Regions from separate parts of the Paraburkholderia sp. RL17-337-BIB-A genome, predicted to be linked through region 4. Evidence: riboswitches for the same ligand, from Rfam matches in the RefSeq annotation. Region 4 holds a riboswitch; each other region holds the start of a gene.
What was found. Region 4 has a riboswitch for cobalamin ahead of cobW (cobalamin biosynthesis protein CobW). Riboswitches for the same ligand answer to the same signal wherever they lie in the genome.

Region 1 (7,785 bases), 1.1 Mb from region 4:
CAGGAGACGCCCCCCGCCGTCGTAACGAGCGCCGACCGTCATCTTGCTGCCCGTCCCGGCCGCCTACATCCCCTGTTCGCCTGTCAGGTCAGTCGTTTGCAACTCCGCGTAACCTGTGGCGTTCCCTTGCGCGTCATAGACGAACGCACGGATCTTGCCCGGCGTTGCGACGAGATGCGGACGCAACGAACTGGCATCGGCGTACTCAATCGTCGTAACGGTCCTATTTCCGGCAACTGTCGCAATTGCCTTCGTTGGCCGGTTCGCGCTGTCCCAGGTGTACTGGACACCACCATCGGGTGTCTGCCTCTGCTTCAGATTCCCTGCCGCATCCCACGTCCTCGATACCGCACCGGCTGGCGTAGTAATTGACCGGGGACGCAACGTATCTCCGACATCAAAAGCGTAAGTGCTGATACCGGACATGTCGCTGAGCGTCGTCGTGCCGGAAAGATAGCTAAGCGATACATTCCGTGTCGTGTCCGGATGAGTGACAGAAATTGCACGTCCGCTGGAATCGTACGTCCACGTTGCAACCCGCGAGCCGGATTCGTCCTTTACACCGGTCAATGCGTTTGGAAAGCGGGCATCCTCATACAGATACTGACGAACGTGGTCATAGGGTGCAGTTACCGAAGCAAGATTGCCCTTTTCCGTCGTACGCATAGTCCGTGGGCATTCCCAAAGGATCGACCAGCTCAACGATACGGTTGCTACTGTCGTATTCAAATCGAATTGATGTCGCTGCTGCCGGTGTTACGTTATCAGCGGGCCACTGGGCGATGACTGACAGCCGCTGCATGCCGTCATAGAAAACCTTGCGGATCACACCCGTGCGGGTTGTTTCGGAATAGAACTTACCGTTGGTATCCGAGTAGGCTTCCGTCGTACCAAGCAGTTCGTCCTTCAGGTAGAAGTACCCGTCGCCAGCTTTCGTCAGGGAAAGACCAGCGGTTCCCGGCACGGCCCACGCTCCGCCAATCCACTTGAACGTCAGAGGTTGCCCGTTACCACGATAAGCAGCGATTTTCGGCGTGCTCGCATTAACCGCCGACAGATCGAGCCTTCGCTGCCAGTTGTTGACCCAGTAGCCGCCCATCGCAGTCTGCGTTTTGTCGTAGGGCTTCGAAAGATAGGTGCGCCTGAAGACGAGTGGAGACGTGTCGCCGCTTGCAAAGTCAACTTCAGAAAGCGTGACGATGCCGTTCGCTGGAAACACCGGGTCTGCCACCGGGCAGGAGTCGTCAACCGGAGTTTCGGTTGCGTTGCACCACTGCTCAATCAGGGCGAGGTCGTTGACACAGGCGTAGTTGCCCATGCCGCCTGGCGTATTGCTAGTCACGTCAGACTTGCAGCTTTTTGAACCGGGCGTAGCGCCAGATTTTGAGTAAAGAGTGAAGCAATCGTCCGCGTTGGCGGCAAATGCGACCACGAGCAGCATGAAAGCTGCAAGCAGGCGTGCCGCCATGCCCGCTGATCCCTCAGTGAGTCTTTTTCTTTTCATAGTCATCCTTATTAGTTGTACTTGTTTGAAACTCAAGCACCCTATAAGGAAGGCTCCGTCGCGGGAATCCGACAAATCCTAAACTTACGACTTCCTTGGCCTCTCACACCGAGGCTCTCGATACGGTCAGAACAATCCCTGAGAAATCACGAAAGACCATGTAGTCGATCAACAAGTAGCGACGACGGCAACGAGAAAAATAGACGCAGAAAAGCCCTCGCGACTAATCCAGTCACGAAAAATTTCTGTGCAAAATCAGATGGAGGCTAAAAGGCCGCATCGGGCCGAGAAGAAAAGAGACTGTGAGTCCCCATGAAAACGAAGCTATGCGTCAGCGGCTAGCGTTTGAGCGAACACCAAGGAGTTATCCCCGGTTTTTGTTCGCAAGGCTGTGGATAACGTTCCGACAACAACCCTAAGTATTTGATCTGCCTACATTCCTGCACGCTGCGCGCGATAACACCGCCCCTTCACCCCGCAGCGATCTCAAACCATGCACCATGCGTCCGCTCACGATCGAGCACCCGCGACTCCGCGTGCCCATCAGCGCGCAGCGCAACCCCAAACACCCCTTCCCCGCGCGTGGCAAGTTGCCGACGCAACGCCGCGCCTTCGGTGGCGACACTCGCGGCATCGACACGCACAGGGCTCAACAACACAACCGACGTGTCGCCAACCGAAACCGTCGCCGACACCGCCCCGAGCCCCGGCAAAGCCACCACCCGCGTCTCCTGCTCGCTCACCCCGAGCAACGCCCTATACCGCTGCAAACTTACCTTCAGATCCTCCACCGCGACCGTCAAACTCGCCACCCCTCGCACGCCGTTCGCATGTTCACGCACCGCGCCCTCCGCGACACGCAGTTCACGCGGCGTGACATCCCCGCACAGGAACGGCAAATCACTGGTCCGCGGCCGGCCAGTCTGCCACTCCAGCCGCGCGCCATCGGGACGCACACGACCACCCGCCTGCGGGCCGTCGTATTGCAATCCGCGCCCGTGCGCCGCATCGATCACAGCACCCACACTCGACGGCAGCAACGCGTAGTCGACAAAGCCATCGCCATGACGCTGCCCCACGTCCCACCAGCGACGCTGCGGCGCCGGCTGCAAGAAAGCGATCAGCTCGATGTAACTGCCGTCGGCGAAACCGATCAGCGCGTTGTGCGTCACGCCGTCGGCGTGCGTGCCGCCTTGCTGCACGGTGAAACCGAGCGCGGTGAAATCTTCAATGGTCTCCGTCAGGTCGTGGACGCGAATAACGATGTGATCGAGTAACAGGCTCATGGCGCAAGTGTCACGGATGTCGTGGATGTCGTGATTGATCAGATAGTTCAAAGGACACCGTGACACCTACTTCTGCACAACCGTTGCCTTGCTCTCAAGCAACGCCCACTTGTCGTTCTTCACCACCACGTTGATGTTCTTCACACCGATCACACGACGCGTCACCGGATCGAAATTAGCCTTGCCGAACACGACGCTCGGAATATCGTGCAGCTTCGGCAGCGCATCGCGCACGGCTTTGCGGTCGGGGCCACCAGCACGCAGCGCATAGGCCGCGATGATGACGGCGTCGTACGCATAGGCATTGAATGCGTCCGGCTCGCGATGATATTTCGCCTCGAAGCGTTTGACGAAGCTCTGTACCTCAGGCCCGGATTCGCCAGGGAAGAAACTAGTGTTGGTTGCCACGCCGTTCACGGCCGGACCGCCGAGTTCGAGGAATTTCGGCGAATACACCGAACTGGCTGCGGCGATCGGCAGGTTGATGCCGCTCGTGCGCGCCTGGCGGGCGATCTGCGCGCCATCCGAGTAGTACGAGATCAGCACGATGCCGTCGGGGTTGGCAGCGCTCACGCGCACCAGCGTCGCGCGGAAATCTTTCTCGGCCGGCTGATAGCCTTCGGCCGCAACGACTTGCGCGCCGCGTTCGTTGGCGGCTTTGACGAAGACGTCTTTGCTGGTGCGTCCCCAGTCGGTGTTCAGATAGAGCACGGCGACACGCTTGAGGCCGAGCGTCTTCACGGCGAGGTCGGCGAGCAGCGGCTGGGCGTCGGCCTGGCTGACGGACGGACTCCAGATATAGTCGCCGCCTTTGGTGAAGTCAGGATGCGAGTTGGTAAAGCCGAGTTGCACGAGGCCGGCATGCTGATAAATCGGCGAGGCGGCCATTGAAGCGGGACTTGAGAAGTCGCCGAGTTCGATCAGGATGTGCGGATCGTTGACGAATTTTTGCGCGATCGTGATGGATTGGCGTGGGTCGCTCTGGCTGTCCTCGAAGACATAGTTCAGCGGGCGGCCGTTGATGCCATTGTGGCTGTTGATTTCATCCAGCGCGAGATCGAAGCCGGCCTTCCACTGAGCGCCGTACTGAGCGTTCTGGCCGGTAAGCGGGCCGCTGACGCCGATCAGGATCGGCTCGCCCGAAGGTGGCGCGGCGATTGCCGTTGACGTCGTGATTGCCGATGCGGCCAGCAGCAGAACTGCCGCGATATGAATGGCCCACGATGGGCGCAGGCTTGACGTGTTCGACATGGCTCCAGCCTCGATATGCATGAGATTGGAGTGAGTGTCGGATGTGTCCCGGCTTCGGGCAACCAAGCGATTCACATATCGTTATGCGGCCGGGGAACTTGTCCACAGAAAATGTTCGCAAGCCTGTGGATAACATTCTGGCAAGCGCGCCAAGTACTTGATGTATTGGGCTTCTCTCGTACTGCACGTCGGCGTGACCGCTGGCGCGGTCGCGCCTTTGCATCGGGCGTAATCGGACTTCACCGCGGCGTTCGCGGCCGCTCTTCATCAAAAAGTAAGCGCCTTCGTCGCGGCCTTCACGGCCGCGCCTCTCACATCAAAGGTAAGCGGACTTCGCCGCGCTGCGGTTCGCGGGCGCCAGCAGCTTGCTCCGCTCGACTATTGCGCCGAACAGCAACCCAATGGTCGTCCACATAACCACCTGCATCCCGATTGCCGCGACGCGAAACTTCCACAACAGCACCGCCGGGAAAGCCGCGGGCACTTCGTTGATCACCGGCATCGACAACTGCACGGCAGCAATGATCACGACAAACACCGCAGCAGCCACAATCGAGCCATTCCACGCGCCCAACGTCAGCGCCATCCGACGCCGCACCTTCAGCGAAAACACCATCGCGGCCACCGAGATCGCAATCATCAGAAAGAACAAGCCCGTCCGCATCCCGATCGTCTCGGGGTCACCCACCGAAGGGGGATTCGCCGGGTATTTAATGTTCGGGACGATGACCAGTGTGATAAACGCGCCAAGCGCCAGCCACGCAGACAACGCGCGGGCACTCAACGCACCAACGCGGCCATACGCAAACGCGAACACCAATGAGAACAGCCCGCCGAAGGCGGCGCCGTACGTCACCACGCCGGTCAACAATCCGAGCCCCGCTTGTGTACCGCGGCTCACCAGCTCGGGTTCGGGCGCTTCGCCTTTGGCGGCGTCGGCCTTTTCCTCGAAGGAAATCGCCTGATCCACCTGCGGCTCGCCCACCACTCTGGCGAAGCCGAACGTGAGCAATCCCGCGGCGATGCCCGCAAGCATGCCGCGTACCAACAATTTACCAACCATGTTCGACTCCGTTAGTGACAGGGAAAGCCGAGCAGATGGCGGCCGTCGTGCACGAATTCATGCACATACATGCCAGGCACGAGCGACGTGGCGCCTTCTTCGGCCCCAACGAAATAGATCGCGAGCAACAGCAGCAAGCCGCCGAACACGACCCAAGGCAGCAACTCACGCAGCGGAATCGGCGTGGGTTGAGCGACGGGCTGGGTCGCGGAATCGAAAACAGCGTTGGACATAATGGACATCTCCTGGGGGTAACGCGCCCCGATAGTCGATTGAAGAGGAATGGTGCGAAGCTCAGGTCTGGCTTTCGGCTTGTGAATGCCGATTACAGTGGCGCGACCGCGCCGGGCTCTCACCGGCTTCCGTGCTTCGCAGTGCCGCTATTCTACGCGCTAAACTTGACGTCCCGGCTACGCAGAGCATGCGCCTCATGCGTCTTACTTTAGTCTGGGCTCCACGGAAATCAACTGAATGGATACAAGGCTGTTACTGATCAGCCACGCAGCGACCGCGGCGATGCGCGCGGGCCGCTTCCCCGCCGACGATCCGCTCGACGCACGCGGCCTCGCCGAAGCAGGCGCCGCGCGTGGGCGCCTGTCGATTCCGGAGGATGCGGCGGCTTTCGTCAGCCCTTCGGTTTGCGCGCGCGAAACGGCCTCGGCCTTGGGTCTCGGCGCGGCGGTCCACGAGGGACTAGCGGATATCGACTACGGTCTATGGCATGGCCGCCGCCTCGCCGATCTCGCCATCGAAGCGCCGCAAGATCTCACCGCATGGACACACGATCCCGACGCCGTCGCGCACGGCGGCGAGTCCTTCAGTCGGCTCGTGAAACGGATAGGACAGTGGCTCGATGCGTTGGACGAAGAAGCGCGCGATACGCAAAATGTCGTAGCCGTCACGCACGCACCGGTGATCCGAGCCGCCATCGTTCGTGCACTCGGGGCGTCGCCGCAGGTGTTTTCGCGCATCGAGATCGCGCCGCTTTCGATGGTCGAGTTGCGACGCACGCGACGCGGTTGGACATGGTGGCCGGCGTCGCAATAACAGTCGCCGAAGTCTCCCCTTTGCCGGGGAAAGTACGATGACAATAGATAAATGGGCCAGATGGGTATGGCGCGCCGCGCACGCACAACCCATTCGAACCCGCATGGGCTGACTTATTTCCCCGATACAACCAACCTCAGCTTGTTCGAATCAGCCCGCGTCAACGCAATATCAGTCCGCTTGGCCCGCGTCCCGAGATAAAAATGCTGACGTCCCGGCGAATTCTGGTCATGCGTCGCGTCCGGCAAACACGACGCGATGTCCGCCGCGACAGCCTGCAATGCATCCGCACTGGAACCGGCGTCATGGTGCGGCGTCCACGTACATTGGTAATTGCCACCGCTCGCTGAACATTGCGCGTCGTCGCCATAGGGTTGCGCGACGCCCTTGCCATCGTCCGGCGTCAGCGAGGCCAAACCGTCCGGGGCCGCCGCGACGATTCGTTTGAGCGATGCGCACGGGCTAGGCGCATCGTCGGCATTCGCGCTGCACGGCAGCAACGCGCTCAGCGATACAGCGGCAATCGCGGCGGCGAGCATTCTGGTCTTGTTCATGTCGGCGCAGTCCTTCGAAAGGTGGCTCACAGATGGCATTAGCGCGACAGCACGCTTCGTGCCCACGCATACCGACAACTAACGCCTTCGTCGGCGAAGTCCATTGCCCTGCATAGCCCGTTTTTGCGCCGCGCATCATTGCTCGCATCCTTTGGTGTCGAACATCGCCGACAGGGCGCAGACCGACGTCAGCATGCGCGCACCGTTGTGGCCCACGCCCGGCACGATATGAAAGCTCTGCTTCAGGCCTTCCGGATGACGCGACTGGATATAGCGGTGATACGCTTCGGCACGCGCCACACGCTGCGGACCCTGCGCTTCGGCGGCACAGGTTTTGTCGAGCGCGCTTTGCTGCGGATCGTCGTCCGCGCCGCCGACCAGGTAGTCGATCCGGCGCGACGCATAAGTCGCTTCGAGTTGCGCGGGCGTACGGTCGTCGAGATAAGACGGCCGATTATCCATGCCGTATTTCCATTGATTGAAGTCGGCGCACTGCGCGGCATCGAACGGCGCCGCCAGCCCTTGCGCATTCGGCCGTTGCGCGTCGAAATACGCATACGTCGACGGACTCGCCACCACATAGCGCACGTCGATGCCTTCAGCGGTCAGCACGGCGACGTTACGCGCCGCCACCGCGTAACGTTGCACCACCTGCCCGCCGCCCGAATGCCCGGCGAACACGACATGCCGCAGATTTGGAAACAGCTTGCGATCCGCGAGGCGCGTCACGATCGCGTCCAGCACCTCGTACGAGCTGATGGCCAGCGGCGCCTGCGCTGCTTCGCCGCCCAACCACGCGTTGCCGGTCCAGCGCAGCAGATCGGCCGGTTCGTCATGCACGCGCAAGTCGAGCGTGGCGAGAAATTGCGGCGCGATCAGGAGCGTGCTGTCCGCGTCCGCGTGGGCGGCCTCGCGTGCATTCTGCGCGGTGCGAAAGTACACGTCCGCGTTGCGCAGTTTGCCGTGAATCACGATCACCGCACGTGTCACCTGCGGCTGTGCGACGTTCCAATCCTTCGACAGATACAGCGGAAACTCAGCTTGCCCTTGCGGCGTGACGATCGTGAACCGCGTATCCGA
Region 2 (7,785 bases), on a different contig from region 4:
CCGTGGTCGCCGGCAAACACGATCATCGCCGGACGTTCGACCGTGGGGTGCGTCGTGCGCTGGATCAACCCCATCTGGCGCGCGAGCGCCTCGAGCCGCCCAAGACTGCCGGGCGGTTTGGTCTTGGTATCGATGATGTGTTGCAGGTCGGCACGCAGCGTTTGATCGAGCGGTTCGACTTCGGTCAATCCCTGCAAACCTGGCAAAGAAGTCATAGAGGTTTCTAAAAGAGAGTGTGGGTTAAAGCGCTTAGCCTGCCGGCATGTCATTAGCCGCAGGCGATTCGTGACGCGAGCGCGGCGCGGGAATCAGCGCCTCATACTCGCCGTCGCGAATCAGAATCAACGGATAGCCGAACGCGCGGCTTGTCAGCGTGGGTGTCAGCACGTCGTGCACCGGCCCGGCATACGCGCCGCCGTTGCCGTCGAGCAGCAACGCATGGGTCGCGAAGCGGCGCGCGAGGTTCAGGTCGTGACACGAAAACATCACTGTACGCCGAGGCTCGTGGGTCCAGGCCGTCAACGCTTCGAGACAGTCGATCTGGTGGTGCAAGTCCAGATGCGAGAGCGGTTCGTCGAGCAGCAACAACGGCGCCTCCTGGCACAATACTGCCGCAAGCGCCACGCGTTGACGTTCGCCTCCCGAAAGCGACAACACGTCGCGCGCAGCGAATGCCGCAAGGCCCAATGCGTCCAGCGCGGCATGCGCGGCAACGCGGTCGGCCTCGCCCTCCCAACCCCAGCCGGTCAGATGTGGAAAGCGGTTCAGCATCACGATATCGAGCACGCTCGCGCTGAAGGCGTCCGCTGCGCTTTGCGGCAGCAGCGCGCGACGCTGCGCGAGCGGCAACGGCAGCCAGTCGGCGAGACGCACACCGTCCAGTTCGACGTGACCCGCCGACGGTTGCGTCAGACCCGCGAGTGCGGACAGCAGTGTCGTCTTGCCCGCACCGTTCGGTCCGGCAATGCACCAGATCTCGCCTGCATAGAACGTATGCGTGAATGCGTCGAGCAGGGTGCGCATGCCCGCGCGCAGGGTCAGGCGTTGCGCGCTGAGCGCCGCATGCTGGGCGTTATAGGCGTTCATCATCGACGTTTGCGCAACAGCATCCACAGAAACACCGGCACGCCGACAATCGACGTGATGACGCCGACCGGCAATTGCGCCGGTGCAATCACGGTACGCGCAATCAGGTCCGCGCCCATCACCGCGACACCGCCACCGAGCGCCGCGGCCGGCAGCAGCATGCGCTGATCATTGCCGAACGCAAGCCGCAGCATGTGCGGCACCACCAGGCCGACAAAACCGATCGTGCCCGCTGTAGTCACGGCCGCTGCGGCCGCCAGCGACGCCACCAGATACACGCGCAAACGCAGCGGCATCACGGCGACGCCGAGCGCCTGCGCGGCGGCGTCGCCGCGCAGCAGAACATTCAGACGCGGCGCAACAGGCACGATCGCCACGAGTACGACGACGAGCACCGCGAGCGCCGTCCACGGCATCGCGCCACCGTTCAGATCGCCGGTCAGCCAGAACAGCATGCCGCGCAGACGATTGTCCGGTGCGAGGTTGAGCAGCAAGGTAATGACAGCGCCCCAACCGGCCGCGATCACCGCGCCGGTCAGCAGCAAACGCGGCGACGTGTCCTGCGGCACGCCGCGCCACAGCTCGCGGCGTGCGAGTCCGAGCACCAGCAGAATCGATACGAAGGCCCCGGCGAACGCGCTGGCATCGACGAGCCACCACGCGCAACCGGCGATCATCGCGACCAGCGCGAAGCTCGCCGCGCCGCCCGACACACCTAACACATAGGGTTCGGCCAATGGGTTACGCAAGAGCACTTGCAGCAATGCACCCGCGAGCGCAAGCAAGGCGCCGCATGCAAAGCCGGCCACCGCCCGCGGCAAACGCAGCGTGCGCACGATTTCGCCGGCAAGATCGGCGGACTCGACATGCGAGGCATGCGACGGCAGCAACGCCGCCAATACCCGCGCAGGCGCCAGCGACACACTGCCGAGCGCGAGCGACGCCAGCAGCACGAGCAGCGCGATTCCCGCGAGCACGAGCCAGATCGCGGCCGCGCGCTTCGCGCTCATCACGCGCAGCGTGGTCGCGGGCAGCGGGCTCGAGCTGCGGCTCACCGGCACGTTCTCATGGAAGGACGTTCGTCACTGCCGCAGCCAACCGACCGTGACATACGCTCCGCGCCGCGGCGAGTGATACAGGTAGGCCGTTTCATAGTCCTTGTTCAACAGGTTCTGGATTTGCGCGGCCACGTACTTCGCCTTCTTGATTTTATAGCGCGCCGGCAAATTCGCTACACCATAGCCGCTCAGCGCACCGCTGCTATCTTCGCGGTCACCGCCAACGTATTCGAGTCGTGGGTAGCGTGCTCGGCCCGCTTCGCCGCCGGCCAATGCGTATGAGGTACCCGCGGAGGCACCCACGCTGTTTACGTTTTCGTGGGGACGCCCCTCGCCCTCTGGCCGACATCCGGGCTGACGACACATCGATCCCGCCTTCCCACGCGTGGCGCGCAGTGGCACACTCGCATGTTCGGCTTCAAACACGAGATCAGAATCGACCTGCGTGCTGCATGCCGTATGCGGTCACTTACCGTCGCGAGGACAGCGCGGGTTCGCGCGTTCATGCGAACGGCGCGCCCTGCTTCCCGTTTTAACAGAGCGCACCCGAACAAGCGCACTGAACTGCGCACTGTGAAATGCGCGCGGGCGCCAGAGTGCGGCCAGTTTAGAAGTGGCCTTCGGGTCCGTCAAGAATGGTTAATCTATGTGCAATCCGTTCTGTTCTGTGCAGGTTATTGTCCGATGTCCGCATCGTTTTTCATCGTAGGTTCGATAAAAGCCTGCACAAAGCGATGTTGTTACGTCTCGAAACGAGACAATTGTCGGAACGTGCGGCATTCCGCGCTAAAATGCGATGTCTTTAGAGGACGCAGCAGATGCTCACCGAACTCGAAACACTTTCACAGAATATCGGCAAGCTGATCGCGATCAGCCAACGCCACAATGAAGCGCGGCTCGCGCTCGAAGATCAGCTCGCCCAAACGCGCGCCGAAGCAGAGGCCACGCGCACTGAACTCGCGTTGATGCGCGAGGAGCGCGATGCACTGCAAGCAGAACGCGACGCGCTGTCGGCAAAGATCGACGACGCACAAGTGCGCCTGAACGCGATCCTCGAAAAGCTGCCGCGGGCTCGCGCGCACAGCGAGCCGGACAATCAGCTCGATCTGCTCGAGACCCCGCCGCATGAGGTCGAAGCGGAGAGCGGCGTCACCCGCCACGGAGAAAATGCATGACCACCAAGCAGATCGAAGTATCGATTCTCGGCGTGCCCTATCGCCTTGCCTGCTCGCCCGAAACTGAAGGCGCGCTGCTCGAAGCGGTGGCACGCGTCGACGCCGAGATGTCGAAGATCCGCAACAACAGCAATGTGCGCGGCACGGATCGCATTGCCGTCATGGCTGCGCTGTCGCTGGCATCGGAACTGCTTAAGCTCCAAACGAGCGTGCGGCACGGAGAAGCATTTCCCGCAGAAGAAATCCGGCGTACAATGCATCAAATGAACGAACAACTGGGTACTGTGATTCAGCAGTACAGCATGCAGTAAGTATCTTGTAGCCGGTCCTGAGATCGGCTGCGGATTCAAGCGAAGTGCATGAGCCAAGACTCATGCAAACGTTTTTGAATTCAATCGGTTTGACTTCCCTGCCTGGTTCGCCAAGGTCATATATTCCTTGAACCAATGCCATGTGCACGGTTGTGGAAATTTGTAGCACGGGTGTGCGCGTCACTCTGTCTGATGTACCCGAAGTGCTGCTAACTGCGACCAATTCTGAACCCCCGGTTCAGGATGCCGGCCTAGCGGCTAAGGCGGGGACCCTATTCAAACGGCATCGGACTTCGGTTCGGTGCCGTTTTTCTTTGGGCCTCGATTTTCTTCCGCATCAACCTCTTAACGTTCAATTCGATTCATGCGCTACTGGCTAATGAAGTCCGAACCGGACGAAGCAAGCATCGATCATCTCGCCCACGCACCGCAGCACACGCTGCCGTGGACCGGCGTGCGCAACTATCAGGCGCGCAACTTCATGCGCGACATGATGCAGGTCGGCGACGGTGTGCTGTTCTATCACTCGAGCTGTCCTGAGCCAGGCATTGCGGGGCTCGCGGAAGTATCGTCGACCGCCTATCCGGACCCGACTCAGTTCGACAGGAAGAGCCCCTACTACGACTCGAAATCGTCGCAGGAAACGCCGCGCTGGCTGCTGGTCGATGTGGTGTTCAAGAAGAAGATCCCGTTGATTCCGCTTGCCGCGCTGCGTGAGCATGAGGAATTGAAGGACATGCGCGTGCTCGCCAAGGGCAACCGCCTGTCGATCACGCCGGTGACTGAAGCCGAATGGCGCTTCATCACCAAACGTCTTGTTTGACGGTGCATACGCGCATACGACGTGGCGTCGCTTGAATGTCGCTTGAATCATGCGCAATTCTGCGCGGGCATGAAGGCAAGCGTTGAGCAAACGTCAAATTAGGGAACCAAGCTAAGGTTACAAGCGCCTAACGGACTCGCAAACGTTGTGCCATCGCACGGCGTTCGCTTCAATCGTGCACCACTGTTCAAGCAAGGAGTCCAGGAATGACGAAAAACACCGCACGTGCACTCGCTCTCGCGCTCGTATGCGCCGCCCCTGCCGCGCTCGCACTCGCGCCGGCCATGGCCCGCGCGCAGAGCGTGACGCAGTATCAGCCCGCGGGCGTACTGTCGCTGAATGCGCAGGCGAGTGCGGAAGTGCCGCAAGACGTCGTCGACATCACGCTGTTCTACGAACAGGAAGCGAGCGATCCGTCCGCGCTGACCTCCACGCTGAATCAACGCGCCGATGCAGCGCTGCAAAAAGCCAGGAGTGTGAGCGGTGTCACGGCCCGCACCGGGTCCTTCTCGATCTACCCGTCCACCGATCGTGACGGGCGCATTTCCGCATGGCGCGGCCGCACGGAAGTCGTGCTCGAATCGCACGACTTCGCCGCGGTGTCGAAACTCGCGGGCCAGATGGCATCGATCATGCAGGTCGGCAATGTGCAGTTCTCGCTGTCGCCTGAAACGCAGCGTGCTGCTGAGCAGAAGCTCACCGGTGAAGCCATCAAGTCATTCCGTGAGCAGGCCGCTTCGTCGGCGCAGGCGTTCGGCTATAGCGGCTATTCGATTCGCGAAGTCAACGTTGGGCACAACGGCGTCATGCCGCGTCCGATGATGATGATGAGTGCCCGTGCCATGGGCGCCGATGCGAAGGCATCCGCGCCGGTACCGCTCGAAGGCGGTACGTCGACCGTGACGGTCAACGTGTCGGGCTCGGTGCAGATGAAGTAGCGCGTTCTATGCTAGATGTGCTTGTGTTGAGGCAAGCAAGGTCAAATAAAAAGCCACGGCATGCCGTGGCTTTTTTCATGGGTTGCTCACTACGATAAAACGTGGCGGGCAGTTCGCGCTAACGGACCGCGCGGGCTTTGCGGCGCGTCGACAACTCGAACCGTACCCGTACGATAAACTGCCGCGCTCAGTTCGCGCCGACCGCTTGCGCCGGCTCACGCCGCGCACGGCGATAGGACCACACCAGCATCCCGATGCCCGCAAGGATCATCGGCAGCGAGAGCCATTGGCCCATCGAGAGGCCCATTGCAAGCAGGCCAAGGTAGTCGTCCGGCTCACGCGCGAATTCCACCGTGAAGCGTGCGAGGCCGTAGCCGATCAGGAATATCGCGGAAATCGCGCCCATCGGCTTCGGCTTGCGCGAGAAGAAGAACAGCACGAAGAACAGCGCGACGCCTTCGAGCGCGATCTCATACAACTCCGACGGATGACGCGGCAGCATGTGATATTGCGCGAACACTTCGTTCAAATGCCACTGCGCGGCCAGTTGCGGATGCGCGGTGAGCCACACGGCGTCGTCCGGCGCGGCGCCTGGGAACAGCATCGCCCACGGCGCCGACGGGTCGGTCACACGGCCCCACAACTCGCCGTTGATGAAGTTGCCGAGGCGCCCTGCCGCGAGCCCGGTCGGCACCATGGGCGCGACGAAATCGGTGACCTGCAGCCACGAGCGTTTGCGCTGATACGCAAACAGCACCATCGCCAGCGTCACGCCGAGGAAGCCGCCGTGAAACGACATGCCGCCCTCCCACACCTTGAAGATGTCGAGCGGGTGAGCGAAATAAAAACTCGCCTTGTAGAACAGCACATAGCCGAGCCGGCCGCCGAGAATCGTACCGAGCACGCCGTAGAACAGCATGTCGTCAATATCCTTCGCGGTCCAGCCTTGCGCCGCAACGTACGGCAAACGCAGCCGCAGCCGACCGACGACGATCGCCGCGATGAACGCAACGAGGTACATCAGTCCATACCAGCGCACAGCGAGCGGCCCCAGATGAATGGCAACGGGGTCGAAATTCGGGTGAATGAGCATCGTGTTGTTATGGGCAGTTCAGGTTCAGAAGCGGATTTCTAATGGATTTCAGGTGCAGCCAGCGGTTTGCGCACCATGCGGCGCATGCGTTGGACGGTTCGGCTGGCAATGCGTTCGCGGCCGCGCCGAACCTAAATACGAGGCGCCGCGTACTGCGCCCCGGCGGTGGCCGCATGCGCTCGCACGATTTCGATGAAGCCGGCCAACACCGGGCTCACCTCCTCCGTGCGCCAGACCAGCCCCGTCTCGATCGCCGGCACCGATTCGGAGAGCGGCCGATACACGACACCGGTGCGGCGCAGATTACGCAGCGATTGCGGCACCAGTGCGACACCCATTCCGGCTGACACGAGGCTCACGATCGTCTGCATCTGGATCGCCTCCTGGCCGATGTGAGGTGCCAGCCCCGCCACGCCGTAGCAATCCATAATGATGTCATAAAAGCCTGGCGCCAGACGTCTTGGGAAGATCACGAGCGGCTCGGCGGCGACGTCGCGCAGGCTGATCGGTGTATCGAGCCACTCGGCTTGTGGGTTGTTGTGCGACCCGGCGGCGACTTTTGTTGCGGGTTTTGTAGCGGGTTTTGCGTCGGCTTTTGCGTTGGTCCCCGCGTCAGACCCGGCTGCGCCTCCCAAACGCGCCGCCATGTCCGACGACATCGCGATCACCAGCGGCTCACGCGCGATCGGCAGCCATGACAGCTGCGTGGCGTGGCGCGACGGCAGCGGCGCAATGACGAGGCCCGCGTCGATGCGCCCGGCCACCAGTTCGTCGACCTGCACGTCGCTGGTGGCTTCGGTCAATTCGAGGCGCACCCGCGGATGGCGCGCGCCGAAATCGCGCAGCAGCAACGGCAGCAGGCCGTAATCGGCCGTCGAGACGAAGGCCAGCGAGAGCACCCCCGCCTCGCCTCGAGCGAGGCTCTGCGCCAGTGGCTTCAGTCCCTCGGCGCTCGCCAGCAGGCGCTGCACTTCGGGCAGCAGGTCAGCCCCCACCGAAGTGAGCTCCACCGAACGCTTGGTCCGTGCGAACAACACGACGCCGAGTGTCTCCTCCAGCGCCCGAATCGCCTGCGACAACGGCGGCTGCGTCATGGAAAGGCGCGCCGCCGCGCGGCCGAAGTGCTTTTCTTCGGCGACGGTCACGAAATAGCGCAATTGGCGCAAATCAGGAATGGGAGCCAGCATGATTAATACATTTTACGACCTAATGCCGGCTAAATAATATATTGGACACACGTTTCGCAAAACTGCATCCTTGCGCGACGCGTCCGAACTAAACTGGACTGACGCGCCGGCCGA
Region 3 (7,785 bases), 680 kb from region 4:
GCGCGGTGGTGTATCCAGTGAATAGCCATCTGGCGCATCGCGCAGCGTGACGGTAATCCTGCCACTACGCGAACGCGCCGAAAGCCGATGAACTGAACCGCACGCGCACCCATGCGGACGGCGGCGTGGAGTTCATCAACGGCACCGCACGCGCGGAACAGGTGGTGCGTTTCCGCTATGACGTGTTCGGACGGCGCACGATGAAGGAAGTTGAACGGGCCGGTGGCGGGGTCGATCGCACGGTGTTTACGTGGGACGGCGACGTGCTGCTGATGGAGGAACGTTTCCACGAGCCGTTGCGACCAACGCGCGACGTTCGTCCGTATCGCTATCGCTCGGCGCGGCTGGTGCGTGAGGATCCGAACGATCCATATTCGTTGCCTGTCGCGCAGCGCATGCATACGCTGGCTGAAGAGCATCAATGGCAGGCCGCATCGATTTATCTGTATGAAGCGGGTTCGTTTGTGCCGCTTGCGCGGCTTGATGAAACGATAGTTGAACATGCGCATCTGGCGACTGGGACCGACGGGCGCTATGTCCAAATGCCGGCGGTGACGCGACATGTCACGGTGTTTTATCAGAATGACCATTTGGGCACGCCGCAGGAGCTTACGGATGAGTCGGGGAAGGTGGTGTGGCTCGCGCGGTTTAAGGCGTGGGGGGGATGGAAGGATACTTGGAGGGAGAAGCCGGATCCGGTGGGGGGTGGTAATGCGCTGTGTTTTCAGGGGCAGTATCATGATGAAGAGACAGGGTTGCACTACAATTGCAACCGCTACTATGATCCGGCGACCGGCCGGTTCATCAGCAAGGATCCGATCGGGTTACAGGGCGGACTCAACGCGCATCAATATGCGCCCAATCCGCTTACATGGGTTGACCCGCTCGGATTGACAGGGGACGACGTATATCGAGCGATGAAAACCGGAAGCGATGGTTTCCCTATTGCTGAGCCTACGGCGCGTGGACTTGGTGCGCGTCCTGGTGTCGATATTCCTGTCGGCTCGGATGGGATGGTTCACCCAGCCACGGGAGGAATTTCGGTTGCGCCGGGATCAGCGGCTAACCTTCCGCCTCATAGGCGTCCGGCAAGTATGGGCGGCACTGGAAAGGACTGCGCATGCATGCTGAACACGGCGAATCTTCCAAATACCCTCAAGTACGTTCAGGATAGTGCCAACCATGGGACGATCCAGCCGAGTACAAGCATGTCCTTGTCTGACTATCAGGCGGCCCTTGCCTCAACTCGTGACAAATGGGTGAAGTAATGAATGCCGAACTGGATAGCGTGCTAGATAGAGAGCTGCGTGATGCATTGGAGAGGAATTGCGACGTCAATTTACTACGAGCGATTCTTGTGAAATACCGGGAGAAGAATTTTAGTTCGGGATCCGTGTATAGGCTTCTCGACTCCTTGAGGATTGGCGCAACGGAAGACATTGAAGACAGAGTTCTGGAGTTGATGGATATTGTGTCTGGATTCTGTTCTCCCGATATGCGAGTGTGGTAACAACGAAGGGCCGCGATTGCGGCCCTTTGCATGTCTATCCGGTGGTAATGGTCAGTAGCGGGTTATCTGCGCCTGCGCGCGCCATACCTTGCGCAGTTCATCATTGGTGGCCTTGCGCTCAATGGTCCGTTGTGCGCGCCCACGCGCCCTGGCGGCCTCATCGTATTCCGGGGTCACCGTGAGGCTTTGCCGGATGTAGTCAACCGAGACATAGACGCGCTGGCCAGCCTTGAAGAACTTCTCCGCGCCTAGCCACCGGTCGATGTGTTCCCAGGGCATGAAGGGCTGCTGCGGTTGCGTGACTGTTGCAGTCGATGGCGCGTCGGGCGCATCGCGTAGCGTCGTGCTTATGCATAAACGGCGCTGCACTACGACCGGTATCGGTACTATGATCCGACGACGGAGCGGTTCATCAGCAAGGACTCGATAGGGCTCGCGGGCGGCATCAAGCTCTATCAATATGCAAACAACCCCGCACTGCGGCCCTCTCGTTTCCATCCGGCAATGCACAGAGTCCATGCCACGAAAACGCCGCATCAAAACCTCACCCAAAAAACCATTCGCCAACCTATATCAACGCATCGCCTGATCCGAACAAGAAAACCACAATCACAGTGACGAACAGCGTACCGCAAACGCCGTAGTAATTGACGTCACCACCACGCATCGCTACCCTTCCGCCTTGATGGTTCCCATCAACCGGGATCAAAAGGGAACGCAGTACGAGCAGCGATGCTCCGAGTCTGCGGCTGTCCCCGCAACTGTAAGCGGCGAGTCCGTGCCATTCATGACCACTGGAGCACCGGGAAGGTCGGCACGTGACGTTGACCCGTGAGCCAGGAGACCTGCCATCAAACCGAGGTCTGCGCAGCCGCATCGGGCGGGGTGTCCCGATGTGCAAGCACCGCCTATGCGGCGCCCGTTGCAACGACAGCCCAAGCCTCAGGATCAGTCATGTCCACCGCCGTTCAAACCGGTTCCCCGCAGGGAACCTTGCGCCGACACGTCGTCGGCATGTATAGCGTTCTCGCCGTGTTGTCAGTCTCCGCATGGCAGGTTGCACAGGCCGCGGACGACACATCGTTGCCACTGCCCGCGCAAGCGTCGGCCGAAACCACGCTGCCGAATATCCTTGTCACCGGCGACACCCAACACCTGCCGCAATCGTTCGACCAACGCTACGCCACGACCCAGGTCCTCACGCGCGCCGATCTCGAGCGTCTGTCCCCGGCCAACCCGAGTATCACGCAAGCGCTCGCCACGCTGCCCGGCGTCACCGTTTCGCAAAACGGCGGCCCCGGCTCCTTCGCTTCAGTCAGCATCCGGGGTTCATCCGGCAGCCAGGTCGCGGTGTTTATCGACGGCATCCGGGTAGGCTCCGCAACCACCGGCCAGGCCGCGTGGGCGGATCTCTCAACCTCCTCGTTCGACCGTGTCGAAGTCATCTCAGGGCCGGCGGCCGCGTCGTTCGGTGCGGCTGCGATGGGCGGCGTCGTGCAACTGTTCACCAATCACGCATCCAATCAGCCGAACCAGACCACGATCTCCGTAGGCGGCGGTTCGAACAAAACCTTCGACACGCAAGTCCGGACCTCCGGCAGTATCCCCTCCACTGGTCCGCTCTCGGCACTGTCCGGCCTGACCTACTCGCTCGGCCTGCACGACTACAACACCGCTGGGATCGATGCGACCCAGCCGTATGCATTCGGTCACGAGGATGGCCGAAACCCGTACCATGCTCAGGACGTGGATGCGCGCCTCGGCTATGCGCGCGACAACTGGTCGCTCTCCACGTTCGCCCTGTACCACACGTCCGATCTTTCGTATGACAGTGGCGGTGGCGACGATCGCCAGCTCGATCATCAGTTGACGACGGGCCTCGCGTTTCACCTGGACATTACGCCGACCACCCAGTTCGACCAGTCGGTGGGCTACGCCACGGACCGCCAGTTCCTCTATGCGAACAATCCCACCATTCCGACCGATGAGATCGACTCGACGCGTTTCAGCACGTCAACCTCGTTGACCCATCAGGAAAAGGCGCTGACGTTGTTCGATCTACCGCTGTCCGGAGAGACGAAGCTCGCCTACGACTTCAGCCGCGAGCAAGCTTTCCTGCCGGTCGATATCCCTCAGGGCGTGCCGACGCGCAACGATTCAGCGGTCTCACTCCATCAGTCAGTCACGCTCGGTGCCCTGACGGTGTTCCTTGCGGGCCGTCACGAGATTATTCAGGGCCGTTCGGTCAATACCGGCAATGTCGCCGTGGCCTATGCGATCACCCCGGTGTATACGGCGCGGCTTTCGTATGGCAATGCATTCCGCCTGCCGACCTTCAACGACCTGTACTACCCAGGCTTTGCGAACCCGAACCTGTTGCCCGAGCGCAGCGACACGATCGAGGCGGCGCTGGACGCAACCACCTCGTTCGGCACCTTCACGGCCGCCGTTTATGACACCCGCGTCCATGACCTCATCTCGTACAACTCCGCGACGTTTCTGCCCGTGAATATTGGACGGGCGCACATCCAGGGCATCGATCTGTCGTACAAGGGCACGCTCGGCAAATCGACGCCTGTCAGCCTCGCGATCGGCCTGCTGAATCCGCAGGACGTGACCGACCAGACGTGGCTTAACCGCCGCCCGCGCCAGACGGCCAGTCTGAGCGTCGATCACACGTGGGACGAGTTCCATCTTCACGCGCTCAGCACCGGCGTCTCGCTGCTTTATGGGGGATCGACCTTCGACGACCAGCTCAACTCGATCTATCTGCCGTCGTACACAACGGTCGCTTTGCGTGCTGCTTATAAGGTCAATTCGCATCTGACCGTGTCGGCGAATCTGTCGAATCTGTTTAATCGACAGTACGTCACTGCATATGGGTACAACACTTTGGGACGTACGGCGTTTGGCAAGCTGGCTTATACGTTCTAAGCGGCAAATGGCCCTCCCGGTGGCATGAACGGCTGGGAGGGCGCCGGTTCCGGTCCACACTCTGAACCGATCGATGGACCATCGCCTGCCCAGGGTTTTTCCTGGTCTCAACCTATGTCGATATCCGGATCATCGAATCGTCGTAGGAGTATGTCCAACTTCTCCAAGTGAAAGGCGAACACACCATGACTACCGGAACCGTCAATCTCCATCGCGTCTTGCGCGCTACGCCCGAACGCATCTATCGGGCCTTCCTCGAACCCGACGCGATAGCGAAGTGGCTGCCGCCCTATGGCTTCACCTGTCAGGTCCATCACCTGGAGGCCCGCGTGGGCGGCACTCACAAGATGTCCTTCCGCAATTTCACCACCGGCAACGGCCACTCGTTCGGCGGCGAGTATGTCGAACTGGTGCCGTTCGAGAAAATCCGCTACACGGACCGATTCGACGATACGAACCTGCCTGGCGAGATGCACGTCACCGTTTCATTGCGGCAGGTGGTCTGCGGGACCGAGGTCACCATCACGCAGGCGGGCGTGCCCGAGGTCATTCCTGTGGAGATGTGCTACCTCGGCTGGCAGGAGTCGCTTGCTCAGCTGGCTAAACTGGTTGAGCCCGAGATTCCGGATTGACTGACGGCGCGGGCATGGGGATGCGGTCTGTTGTTCGGGGTGACGCCCGTGTGTTGATGTAGCCCACGCGTCGCAACATTCGATCGCTGGCGAATTGCAACGGGCTAAAATAGGGCGTTGCCCTTTTCGCACAGACGTGCCCGTCCATGACGATCAAGAGACGCTCGACAATAAGCGAGCTTGCGGAATTAGCCGGTGTTCATGCGTCCACCGTGTCCCGCGTGATGAACCCGGCCACGCGCCACCTGATCGGCGCCGAAGTCACAGACCGTGTGCTCAAGGCCGCCCAGAAGCTCAACTACTCGCCTAACCGGATTGCGGCCACCTTGCGAACCAGCCGCTCGGGCACCATCGGGGTCATCCTGCCGGACATCACCAACCCGATCTTTCCGCCCATCTGCCGCGGTATCGAGGACGAGCTCGCCAAGCGAGGCATGCTGCCGTTGATCGCGAATGCGGCGGGCACGATGGAGCGCAAGCGCTTCGTCGTCGATCAGATGGTGGGCCGGCGCGTCGACGGACTGATTCTCGCCACCGCCGAGCGAAACGACCCAGTGCTCATGCATTGCCTGGAGGAAGGACTTCCGGTCGTCGTCGTCAACCGCAGCGACGATAGCGGCCGCGTGTCCTGCGTGGTCGGCGACAGCCACCTGGCAATGCGGCTGGCCGTCGCTCATCTGACCCAGCTTGGGCACAGCCACATCGCCCACGTTGGCGGCCCCATCGAGCTGTCTACCGGTTTCCAGCGCAAGCAGGGGTTTCTCGACGCGCTCAAGGAAAACAGCCTGAAACTGAGTGCGTGCCCTGTCGTGCAAAGCGACGCTTATTCACGTCCGGCAGGCAAGGCCGCTTGCAGCGCGCTGCTGGAAAAGCGCAAGAAAATCACGGCGATCGTCGCGGGCAACGATCTGATCGCGCTCGGCTGCTACGACGCGCTGCACGCGGCGGGGTTGCGCTGTCCGGACGATGTTTCGGTGATTGGTCACAACGACATGCCCCTGATGGATTCGGTCGCGCCCGCCATGACCACCATTCATCTGCCCTTGTACGAGATGGGCGCGAGGGCTGCCGCATTGATCATCGACACCTTGCAGGGAAGCGGCAAGGGGAACGTCAACGTCGTTTTGCGGCCCGAACTGATGATCCGCGAGTCGACCGCGGCGCCCTCGCCGACGCGCGTGTAAAGCGCGCCCGTTCGCACGGTCTGGCACCGAGGTCCCGGCTGCATTGGTAGCGGTCAGGTTACGCGTATTCGAAGTGTGTCTCCTTGCCGCGAAAGTCACCCCGCGTCTCGTCCATGGTCACGACATGTGCGTTCTTGATCAGTGTGTAAGCCATTAGTACTCTCTTCCCGTCTGCAGATGACGGTACCGCTTCAACGAACGACCGGCGCGCGGCACCATGAATTTACCCCTTCAAACGCTATTCATTGACGCAATCGATTGCGCAAATGTACGCTTGCCGCCAAATCCCAAAACCAAGTGTTTACCCATATCCGAATTCTTGTCATAAGGCGCAAGACACTTTTTACTCTTCAAGTTTACGGGATAGTTCTGACCAAAAACCACCATCGGAGTCCGCCTGCTTGAGAACTCGCTGACACCGAGGGCGCAGGTCGACGCTTGACAGTCGCAAATATGCGTCATAGCATGCAATCGATTGCATGAACGGACGAGAAGTGAACATGAATGAAATAGCTTCACAGGGCATCATCGAAAACGCTGATTCCGTTACCGACATCGTGACAGCGGCGATGGGCAACACGACCAATCCGCGCCTGAAACAGATCCTGCTTGCGTTGGTCAGGCACAGCCACGCGTTTCTCCGGGAGGTTCGTCTTACCGACCAGGAGTTCGAACAAGGACACGCGTTCCTGAAAGAAGTCGGCCTGGCATGCAATGACTTGCATAACGAGGTGGTACTGCTCGCCGACGTCCTCGGAATCTCGACGCTGGTCACCTTGCTGAATAACTCCGCCCCGCAGGAACGTACCTCCGGAGCACTGCTTGGACCGTTTTTCCGGGGTGGCGCGCCACGCTATGAAAACGGCGCGAACATCGCTGCTGGGGGTTCGCCGGGCAAGCCGCTATTCGTCCGGGCAAAAGTGTTGAACGCACGACGCGAACCGGTCGCAGGCGCACAGGTAGACGTCTGGCAGGCTTCGCCGGTCGGTCTCTACGAAAACCAGGATCCGGAGCAGCCGGAGATGAATCTGCGCGGCCAGTTTCAGACTGATGAGCACGGCGAATTCTATTTCCGTAGCGTGCGCCCGGCTGGCTACCCTGTGCCGACGCATGGCCCGGTCGGCCCCCTGCTCGCCGCGCAGCAACGGCATCCCTACCGCCCGGCACACATTCACTTCGTCGTGATCGCCGAGGGCTACGACACGCTCGTCACGCAGGTCTTCGCCGACGATTCCGATCACCTGAACTCCGACGTCGCGTTTGGCGTGACCCGTGATCTGGTCGGTCGCTATGAACTGCGCGACACCGGCGCACCGGAGCCTGTCGACGGGTCCTTCTACACGCTCGACTATGAGTTCGTGCTAGCCGAAGGCACGCCGACCTATCCGGTCCCACCGATCAAGTAAACACCGCTATAAAGAGGCTCAAGATGTCCGACTCACTTGAAGGAAAAAGCGTAGTTGTTATCGGCGGTACCGGTGGCATTGGTACTGCGACGAGCCGGCGCTTTGCCGCCGCGGGCGCA
Region 4 (7,785 bases):
CCGACTCGCCCACCATCCACAGATCGAGCGACAGGACCGGCGCGCCGCTGGCACGCGCCAGAATCATCGGGTCGAGAAAGTCGGGGCCGGTCTTGAAGACGCGCACGCGTCGCCCGAGCCGCCGGTGATAGCGCGCGAGACCCGCGGTGATCGTGGTCTTGCCTTGGCCCGACGCCGGCGCGCTAATGAACAGGGCGGGGCACGTCCCGATGGAAGTGTCCTTGGCGGCCGCCCCGAAGGATGTTCCCTTGGGGGACTTCCCGTAGGACGTACGCTTGGGGGACGTGGACATTGTTCAGAACTCCACGCCGCGTTGCGCTTTCACGCCTTGCTCGCGATATGGGTGTTTGACGATGCGCATTTCGGTGACGAGGTCGGCGGCTTCGATCAGCGCGTCCGGCGCGTGGCGGCCGGTTACCACCACGTGCAGCATCTGCGCCCGCGCATTCAGTACCGACAGCACTTCGTCGAGCGGCAGGTATTCGTACTTCAACACCGTGTTCAGTTCGTCGAGAATCACCATCTGATAGTCGCCGCTTTCGATCATGCGGCGCGCTTCGTTCCAGCCTTTGCGCGCGGTGGCGATGTCGGCGTCGCGATTCTGCGTGTTCCAGGTGTAGCCGTCGCCCATCGTGACGAAGTCGCAATTGGCGATCGCACCGAGGAAGTCGCGCTCCGAGGTATGCAGCGCGCCTTTGATGAATTGCACGACGCCGAGACGCATGCCGTGTCCAAGCACACGCACGGCCATGCCGAACGCTGCCGTGGTCTTGCCTTTGCCGGTGCCGGTGTTGACGATCAGCAGACCTTTTTCGACGGTGGCGCTGGCCTGCTTTTTCTCGTGGCCTTCGCGCCGGCGCTCGGTCATGCGTTGATGCGATTCGGGGTCGGTCTTCATGGCAGGTCCTATTGGTGAGGGTCGGTGTTTGTTTGTTCGCGCGCGGGGCGCGCGGTGGTCGATGCTATCGCCACGGTGATGCCGTTGTGGACGGTTTTGCGCGCGAGCAGGCGTGCAGTGAGAGGGGCGGGCGCGATGGAGGTAAGTGGGGCAAGTGACGCATTTGGGGCAACTGCGGCATCTAAGGCAGCTGACGCAACCGATGCATGGGCGGCATGCGGCGTGCTGCTGGTCACATGAAGGTCCCCCAGCGCGGCGAGCAAGGCGCACGGCTCGCAGACGCCGTCTACGCCGAGATGCTCGCGTGCGGCCGTCGATGGATTGTCCACGGATATCGCCGCAATCTGCTCGCGGCTGAACAATTTCAGCGGCAACGCATGACGTGCGCAGAATTCAAGTAAACCGGCTTCGTGGGCTTTGGTGTCGACCGAGGCAATCGTGCTGATTTCATCGAAGGCATGCGAGCCGAGTGTGGCACGCACAGCCGCTTCGATCTGCTCGGCCGAGCTATGCAAGCGACAACCGATGCCGACGGTTAGTGTTTTCATTGCGCGTCCGAAGCGTCCGAAGCGTCCGAAGCGTCCGTCGCTCCGGCAGAGTTCGCCGTGTTTGTCGCACCCATCGCTTTCACCGCATCCGCTTTCACCGCACCCGCATTCACAGCATCCCGCGCCAAAGCCAACGACGCCACGCCACCCATCACCACGATCGCCGGCGACCCCAGCCCGGCGTGCGACACCGCATCCGCGAACTCGCCGAGCCGTGCGAGCACGTGCCGTTGCTCGGGACGCGTGGCCGATTCGATCGCCGCACACGCCGTATCGGCACTCATGCCGGCCGCGAGCAACGCGCCGACGATATCGTTCAGCCGCCGCATGCCCATGTAAATCACCAGCGTCATCCGGGTGGCGACGAGCGCGGCCCAGTCCGGCTCGCCGCTGCCGGCGCCGTGTCCGGTGACGAACACCACGCCTTGCGCGTGATCGCGATGCGTGACCGGAATCCCGATCGCCGCGGGCGCTGCAATCCCGGCGGTGATGCCGTTGATCACGTCCACTTCAATACCCGCCGCGTGCAACGCCTGCTGTTCCTCGCCGCCACGGCCGAACACGAACGGATCGCCACCCTTCAAACGCGCGACGCTGCGCCCGGCCTGCAGGTGCTCGAGCATCTGCGCGACGATGCCGGCCTGCGGCGTCGACGGATGCCCGCCACGTTTGCCGACATACACGACCAGCGCGTTCGCGCGCGCGAATTGCAGCACGTCGGGATTCACCAGATCGTCGACCAGTATCACATCGGCTTGCGCGAGAGCGCGGGTCGCCTTGAGCGTCATCAGTTCGACGTCGCCGGGGCCGGCGCCGATCAGCCAGGCGCGGCTCATCGCCGCGTGCATGGCGCACGCCATGTCGTGACAAGCGGGAGCGGTTGAGGCTTGATGAGGCCGGAGGCGGCGGAAATTGAGGTCATGCGGTGCTACGGATTACGCGCGACAAAAAACGCCACTCGCCGCGTTTCCCACAGGAAAACGTCAACGGCCGCGCCATGTCGTGCTTCAGCGCCTTCAATTCCGTCCCTCGCGGATTCCGGCGGCCGGCAGCGTGACATTCACTGCCTCCGCGTCTGGCCGGTATCCGGGCTGACGGCCTCATGCGTTTTGCCTTCCCGTCAGGATTCGTCAGACAGTGGCATCAAAAACGCATGCGCGATGCAAATGCACCGCAGGTCGCTTACCGTTGCGGGGACAGCACAGGTTGAGCGCGGCGAGCGCGGCCTGTTTCCCGTTTAACTGCACATGCGAACGCATGTGCGGGCACCAAACGCGCGCATACGATAGCACACGGCAGGCCGCGCCGGCACTGCGGAAAGGCCCTGCCGGCGCCCGCGTTTCCTTGACGGCACGGAGCCGCGCGCCTAAACTCGCACGCACTTTGGTGCTCGCATGCGCGCTCGTGCGCATGCAGTTAAACGGGAAACAGGGTGCCCACCTGCAACGGATCGGGTCAACCTGTGCTGCCCCCGCAACGGTAAGCGAAAAGCGGTTCCAGGTTGATTGCCTGGCGCCGCGGAGCCGGCTTCGATGTCCACGCGCAAGGCCGCGTCGGCATATGACCACTGGGCGAGAAACCACTCGCCCGGGAAGGGGAAGCGGCGCTTTCGTCAGCCCGGATACCGGCCAGAATACGAAGAACGTCCACTGCGGGGATGCGGTGGCGCGTTCCGCGCCGGCGTGCCGCGCAGCTCCTACGGATAACCTCACGATGCAAACTCAGATGCGCAAGATCCCCGTCACGATCGTCACGGGCTTTCTCGGCAGCGGCAAGACCACGCTGCTGCGGCACATTCTTCAGCATGCGGGCGGCAAGCGCATCGCGGTGATCGTCAACGAGTTCGGCGAACTCGGCATCGACGGGGAAATCCTCAAGGGTTGCGGGATCGGTTGCGATGACAACGGCGTCGAGACCGAAGGGCAACTGTATGAACTCGCGAATGGCTGTCTGTGCTGCACCGTGCAGGAAGAGTTTTTTCCGGTGATGGAAAAGCTGGTGGAGCGCCGCGAGCAGATCGATCACGTGCTGATCGAAACCTCCGGTCTCGCGTTGCCGAAGCCGCTGGTGCAGGCGTTCAACTGGCCGCAGATCAAGAATAGCTTTACTGTCGACGCGGTCGTCACCGTGGTTGACGGCCCGGCCGCGGCGCGCGGCCAGTTCGCCGACAATCCGGTCGCGGTGGATGCGCAACGCAAGGCCGATCCGAATCTCGATCACGAATCGCCGTTGCACGAATTGTTCGAAGATCAATTGTCGGCGGCCGATCTGGTGATTCTGAACAAAACCGATCTGCTCGACGAATCGCATCAAGCTTCTGTTGAAGCCCTCATCCGTGACGAAATTCCGCCGCAAGTGAAGATCGTGCGCGCACAGATGGGCCAGCTCGATCTGCATACGTTGCTGGGCCTCGAAGCGGCCTCGGAGGAAACGATTCACCTGCGCCACGATCACCATGGTTCGGCTGACGACGCCGATCATCACCATGACGAATTCGATTCGGTGGTCGTCCACGCGAATGTTTCGTCGCGCGAGGCCGTGATCGCGGCGTTGCACGGACTCGTCGAAACCAACACGATTTACCGCGTGAAAGGATTTGCGGCATTGCCGGGTGCGGCAATGCGTCTGGTGATCCAGGGCGTGGGCCGTCGTTTCGATAGTTACTTCGACCGCCGCTGGCAAGCCGGAGAAGCGGGCGAGGGCCAGCAAAGCCGCTTCGTGCTGATCGGTGAAGACCTCGACCAGGCCGCGCTGCAACAGGCGTTCGACGCCGCATTGGGCGTCGTGGCGAGCACCCAGCCGCAACAGGCGTAACCGGCCATGCATCTGCTGCGCACCACGCCGGGCGGTTTTGTCGACGATACGCAAGGCGTGATCCGTATCGATCAGCAGCCCGCCGATATCGTGGTGCTCAGTTCCGCCGATACCACGCTGTCGCTGCTCGCGAGCGTGGTGCCTCGTCTGGGCGAGGGCTTTCCGAGCATAAGGCTCGCGAACGTCACCTATTTGCGCCAGCCGGCTTCAGTCGATTTCTATGTCGAAGACGTGTTGCAGCATGCGCGTGTCGTGGTGGTCGATCATCTCGGCGGCGAGGCGTATTGGCCGTACGGCATCGAACAGGTGGTCGCGCTCGCCGAACGCAAGCAGCAGACGCTCGCGATGTTTTCGGGCGATCTGCAGGAGGATCCGAACCTGCTCGCGCGCAGCACCGCCGACGCCGAACTGTGTCATCAGCTATGGCGCTATCTGCGTGAAGGCGGCCCGCAGAATGCCGAGGCGTTCCTGCGTTTTATCGCATACCGCTCGTTTGGTTGGGGGCGCGAACCTGCGCCGCCGCGCGCGTTGCCTGCCGCGACGCTCTACCATCCCGAACGCGATACGCCGACGATTTCCGCCTGGCAGGCGCGCTGGCGTGAGGATGCGCCGGTTGCCGCGATTCTGTTCTACAAGGCGCATCTGCAAGCGGCCAATACAGCAGTGTTCGACGCGCTGATCGAGGCGCTTGAAGCACAAGGCTTAAATCCGCTGCCGATCGCGATTACCTCGCTGAAAGATGCGATGAGCCGCGACGTCGTGCAGCAGTTGTGCGCGCAACATGATGTCTCGCTGGTGTTGAATACGACCGCATTCGCCGCCTCGGCCATCGACGACCCCGAGCCGCTTGCGCTCGCCGGCGACGCGCCGGTGATGCAGGTGATCCTGAGCGGCGGCAATCGCGAAGATTGGGTCAAGGACAATCAGGGCCTCAATTCGCGCGATATCGCCATGCATATCGCGCTGCCGGAAGTGGACGGCCGCATCATCACGCGGGCAATCAGCTTCAAGGGCCTCGCCTATCGTTGTCCGCGCACCCAGGTCGATGTAGTCCGCTATCGACCGGACCTCGAGCGCGTCGGCTTTCTGGCCGAACTGAGCCGCCGCTGGTGCCGTCTGCGCACGCTCGACAACGCGGACAAGAAGCTCGCGCTGATTCTCGCCAACTATCCGATGAGCGAAGGGCGCATCGGCAATGGTGTGGGGCTCGATACGCCGGCCTCGGTCGTCGGCATTCTGTCGATGTTGCGCGATGAGGGATATCGTCTCGCAGAGTTGCCCGCCGACGGCGACGCGCTGTTGAAGAAGCTGACCGAAGGCGTGACCAACGATCCGGTCGTGCGTGACTTGCGGCCCGCGTTGCAAAGCTTCGCGCTCGACGACTATCTCGTGTACTTCAACGCATTGCCCGGTGAAGCGCGCGATGCGCTGAACGCACGCTGGGGTTCCCCCGAACAGGATCCGACGTTGCGGCACGGCCGTTTCATGATTGCGGGCTGGCGCTGTGGGCATGCGTTCGTCGGGATTCAGCCGTCGCGTTCACGGCAGCAGGGCGATTACGCGAGCTATCACGATGCCGAACTCGTGCCGCCGCATGCGTATCTGGCTTTCTACTTCTGGCTGCGTCATCAGTTCTGTATTGACGCGGTCGTGCATGTCGGCAAGCACGGCAATCTGGAATGGCTGCCGGGCAAGAGCGTCGCGCTGAGCGATGCCTGCTGGCCCGATCTGATCCTCGGGCCGATGCCGCATCTGTATCCGTTCATCGTCAACGATCCGGGTGAAGGCAGTCAGGCGAAGCGTCGAACGCAGGCCGTCATCATCGATCATCTGATGCCGCCGCTCACGCGCGCCGAAAGCTATGGGCCATTGCAGGACCTCGAACGCCAGGTCGACGAATACTATGAAGCGCTGATGGTCGATCCGCGCCGTTCGAAGCTGCTGAGGCGCACGATTCTCGCGACCATCGTCGAGCATAAGCTGCATGAAGAACTGAGTCTCGCGGAACCGACCGGTCAGGACGATGAGGACGTGCTGCTGACGCGCGTCGATGCCTGGCTGTGTGAATTGAAGGAAGCGCAGATTCGCGATGGTTTGCACACGTTCGGGCAATCGCCTGAGGGTGTGCAGCGACGCGATACGTTGCTTGCGCTGGGCCGTTTTCCGGTTGGCGATGGTCACGGCGCCAAGGCCGGTTTGATCGATGCATTGGCGCGCGATCTGCAGATGGATCATCTGTTCGATCCGCTGTCGGTGGATTGGGCCGCTGTTTGGGACGGTCCTCGTCCGGCGGTATTGCAGCGTGTGAGCGATGCGCCCTGGCGGCACTGTGGCGATGCACGCGAGCGTCTGGAACTGTTGGCGGCCGAGATGTTGCGCGGTGTGTGTGGTGATGAAACGTCCGATGCGATGCCCGCGAGCGGGGCCTTGCCGCAGGCCGAACGCGTGATCGAACGCCTGCGCAACGACGTGCTGCCGCGGCTCGACGCCTGCGGTCCGCAGGAAATGCTGCATCTGAAGCGCGGTCTCGAAGGGCGTTTCGTGCCCCCGGGGCCGAGCGGTTCGCCGTCGCGTGGACGTCCCGACGTGCTGCCCACCGGCCGCAACTTCTATTCGGTCGATACGCGCGCGGTTCCGACTCAAGCGGCGTGGTCGCTCGGGTTGAAATCCGCGCAGCAGTTGATCGAACGGCACTTGCAGGAAAAAGGCGACTACCCGCGTGCGATTGGCCTCTCGGTATGGGGCACGGCGACCATGCGCACTGGCGGCGACGACATCGCCCAGGCACTCGCTCTACTCGGTGTGCGGCCGAAGTGGGCGCCGGGCAGTCACCGCGTGACCGACTTCGAGATCATGCCGATCGAGGCATTCGACCGGCCACGCATCGACGTCACCTTGCGCGTGTCCGGCTTTTTCCGCGATGCCTTCGCCAACGTGATGCATTTGTTCGATGCCGCCGTGCAGGCCGTGGCCGAACTCGACGAGCCTGAGGACCTGAACCCGATCCGCGCGCGCGTGCTGCGCGAACGCGACGCGCTGATAGCACGCGGCATGGACGCCACCGAAGCGCGCAAGCGCGCCGGCTGGCGCGTGTTCAGCGCGCGGCCCGGCGCTTATGGCGCGGGTCTGCAGGACATGATCGACTCGCAGCAATGGGACACCGACGCCGATCTCGCGAATGCCTATCAGGCGTGGGGTGGTTACGCCTACACGCAGAAAAGCGCCGGCGAAGAGGCGCGCCACGCCTTCGGCACGCGTCTCGCCGCGATGGATGTGGTACTGCAGAACCAGGACAACCGCGAGCACGACCTGCTCGATTCGAACGATTACTATCAGTTTCAGGGTGGTATGGTCGCGGCGGTGCGGCATCTGGCGGGCAATCAGCCGCAGGTCTATCACGCGGACCACAGTAATCCGGCGGCACCGCGCGTGCGCACGTTGCATGAAGAAATCGCGCGTGTGATCCGGTCGCGCGTGGTCAATCCGAAATGGATCGATGGGGTGAAGCGTCACGGCTATAAAGGC

Region 1: it holds a riboswitch for cobalamin, as region 4 does, so the genes downstream of both, P0D84_RS35715 (CbtB domain-containing protein) here and cobW (cobalamin biosynthesis protein CobW) in region 4, are expected to answer to the same signal.
Region 2: it holds a riboswitch for cobalamin, as region 4 does, so the genes downstream of both, P0D84_RS15715 (TonB-dependent receptor) here and cobW (cobalamin biosynthesis protein CobW) in region 4, are expected to answer to the same signal.
Region 3: it holds a riboswitch for cobalamin, as region 4 does, so the genes downstream of both, P0D84_RS33985 (TonB-dependent receptor domain-containing protein) here and cobW (cobalamin biosynthesis protein CobW) in region 4, are expected to answer to the same signal.

Annotation. Positions count from the first base shown of each region.
Region 1 is NZ_JARESY010000002.1:3,370,156-3,377,940, forward strand. Features, by position in the region: gene P0D84_RS35685 (hypothetical protein) at 1-42, opposite strand, end outside; gene P0D84_RS35690 (hypothetical protein) at 64-666, opposite strand; gene P0D84_RS35695 (DUF6531 domain-containing protein) at 617-1,504, opposite strand; gene P0D84_RS35700 (VOC family protein) at 1,975-2,790, opposite strand; gene P0D84_RS35705 (ABC transporter substrate-binding protein) at 2,857-4,041, opposite strand; gene P0D84_RS35710 (CbtA family protein) at 4,358-5,104, opposite strand; gene P0D84_RS35715 (CbtB domain-containing protein) at 5,116-5,337, opposite strand; adenosylcobalamin (AdoCbl) riboswitch at 5,391-5,478, opposite strand; gene P0D84_RS35720 (histidine phosphatase family protein) at 5,576-6,151, shown strand; gene P0D84_RS35725 (hypothetical protein) at 6,265-6,705, opposite strand; gene P0D84_RS35730 (alpha/beta hydrolase) at 6,841-7,785, opposite strand, start outside.
Region 2 is NZ_JARESY010000001.1:3,511,387-3,519,171, forward strand. Features, by position in the region: gene cobT (nicotinate-nucleotide--dimethylbenzimidazole phosphoribosyltransferase) at 1-215, opposite strand, end outside; gene P0D84_RS15705 (ABC transporter ATP-binding protein) at 250-1,089, opposite strand; gene P0D84_RS15710 (FecCD family ABC transporter permease) at 1,086-2,096, opposite strand; partial or broken gene P0D84_RS15715 (TonB-dependent receptor) at 2,169-2,369, opposite strand; cobalamin riboswitch at 2,468-2,709, opposite strand; gene P0D84_RS15720 (ATPase) at 2,963-3,319, shown strand; gene P0D84_RS15725 (cell division protein ZapA) at 3,316-3,630, shown strand; RNA gene ssrS (6S RNA) at 3,723-3,904, shown strand; gene P0D84_RS15735 (EVE domain-containing protein) at 3,995-4,453, shown strand; gene P0D84_RS15740 (SIMPL domain-containing protein) at 4,660-5,391, shown strand; gene lgt (prolipoprotein diacylglyceryl transferase) at 5,579-6,484, opposite strand; gene P0D84_RS15750 (LysR family transcriptional regulator) at 6,616-7,671, opposite strand.
Region 3 is NZ_JARESY010000002.1:2,975,590-2,983,374, forward strand. Features, by position in the region: gene P0D84_RS33970 (RHS repeat-associated core domain-containing protein) at 126-1,268, shown strand; gene P0D84_RS33975 (hypothetical protein) at 1,562-1,789, opposite strand; partial or broken gene P0D84_RS33980 (RHS repeat-associated core domain-containing protein) at 1,868-1,984, shown strand; cobalamin riboswitch at 2,180-2,377, shown strand; gene P0D84_RS33985 (TonB-dependent receptor domain-containing protein) at 2,525-4,444, shown strand; gene P0D84_RS33990 (SRPBCC family protein) at 4,630-5,076, shown strand; gene P0D84_RS33995 (LacI family DNA-binding transcriptional regulator) at 5,223-6,260, shown strand; gene P0D84_RS34000 (dioxygenase family protein) at 6,761-7,666, shown strand; gene P0D84_RS34005 (SDR family NAD(P)-dependent oxidoreductase) at 7,690-7,785, shown strand, end outside.
Region 4 is NZ_JARESY010000002.1:2,292,632-2,300,416, reverse strand. Features, by position in the region: gene P0D84_RS30975 (cobyrinic acid a,c-diamide synthase CobB) at 1-211, opposite strand, end outside; gene cobO (cob(I)yrinic acid a,c-diamide adenosyltransferase) at 296-898, opposite strand; gene P0D84_RS30965 (cobalamin biosynthesis protein) at 907-1,446, opposite strand; gene cobA (uroporphyrinogen-III C-methyltransferase) at 1,443-2,282, opposite strand; cobalamin riboswitch at 2,507-2,734, opposite strand; cobalamin riboswitch at 2,814-3,093, shown strand; gene cobW (cobalamin biosynthesis protein CobW) at 3,160-4,260, shown strand; gene cobN (cobaltochelatase subunit CobN) at 4,267-7,785, shown strand, end outside.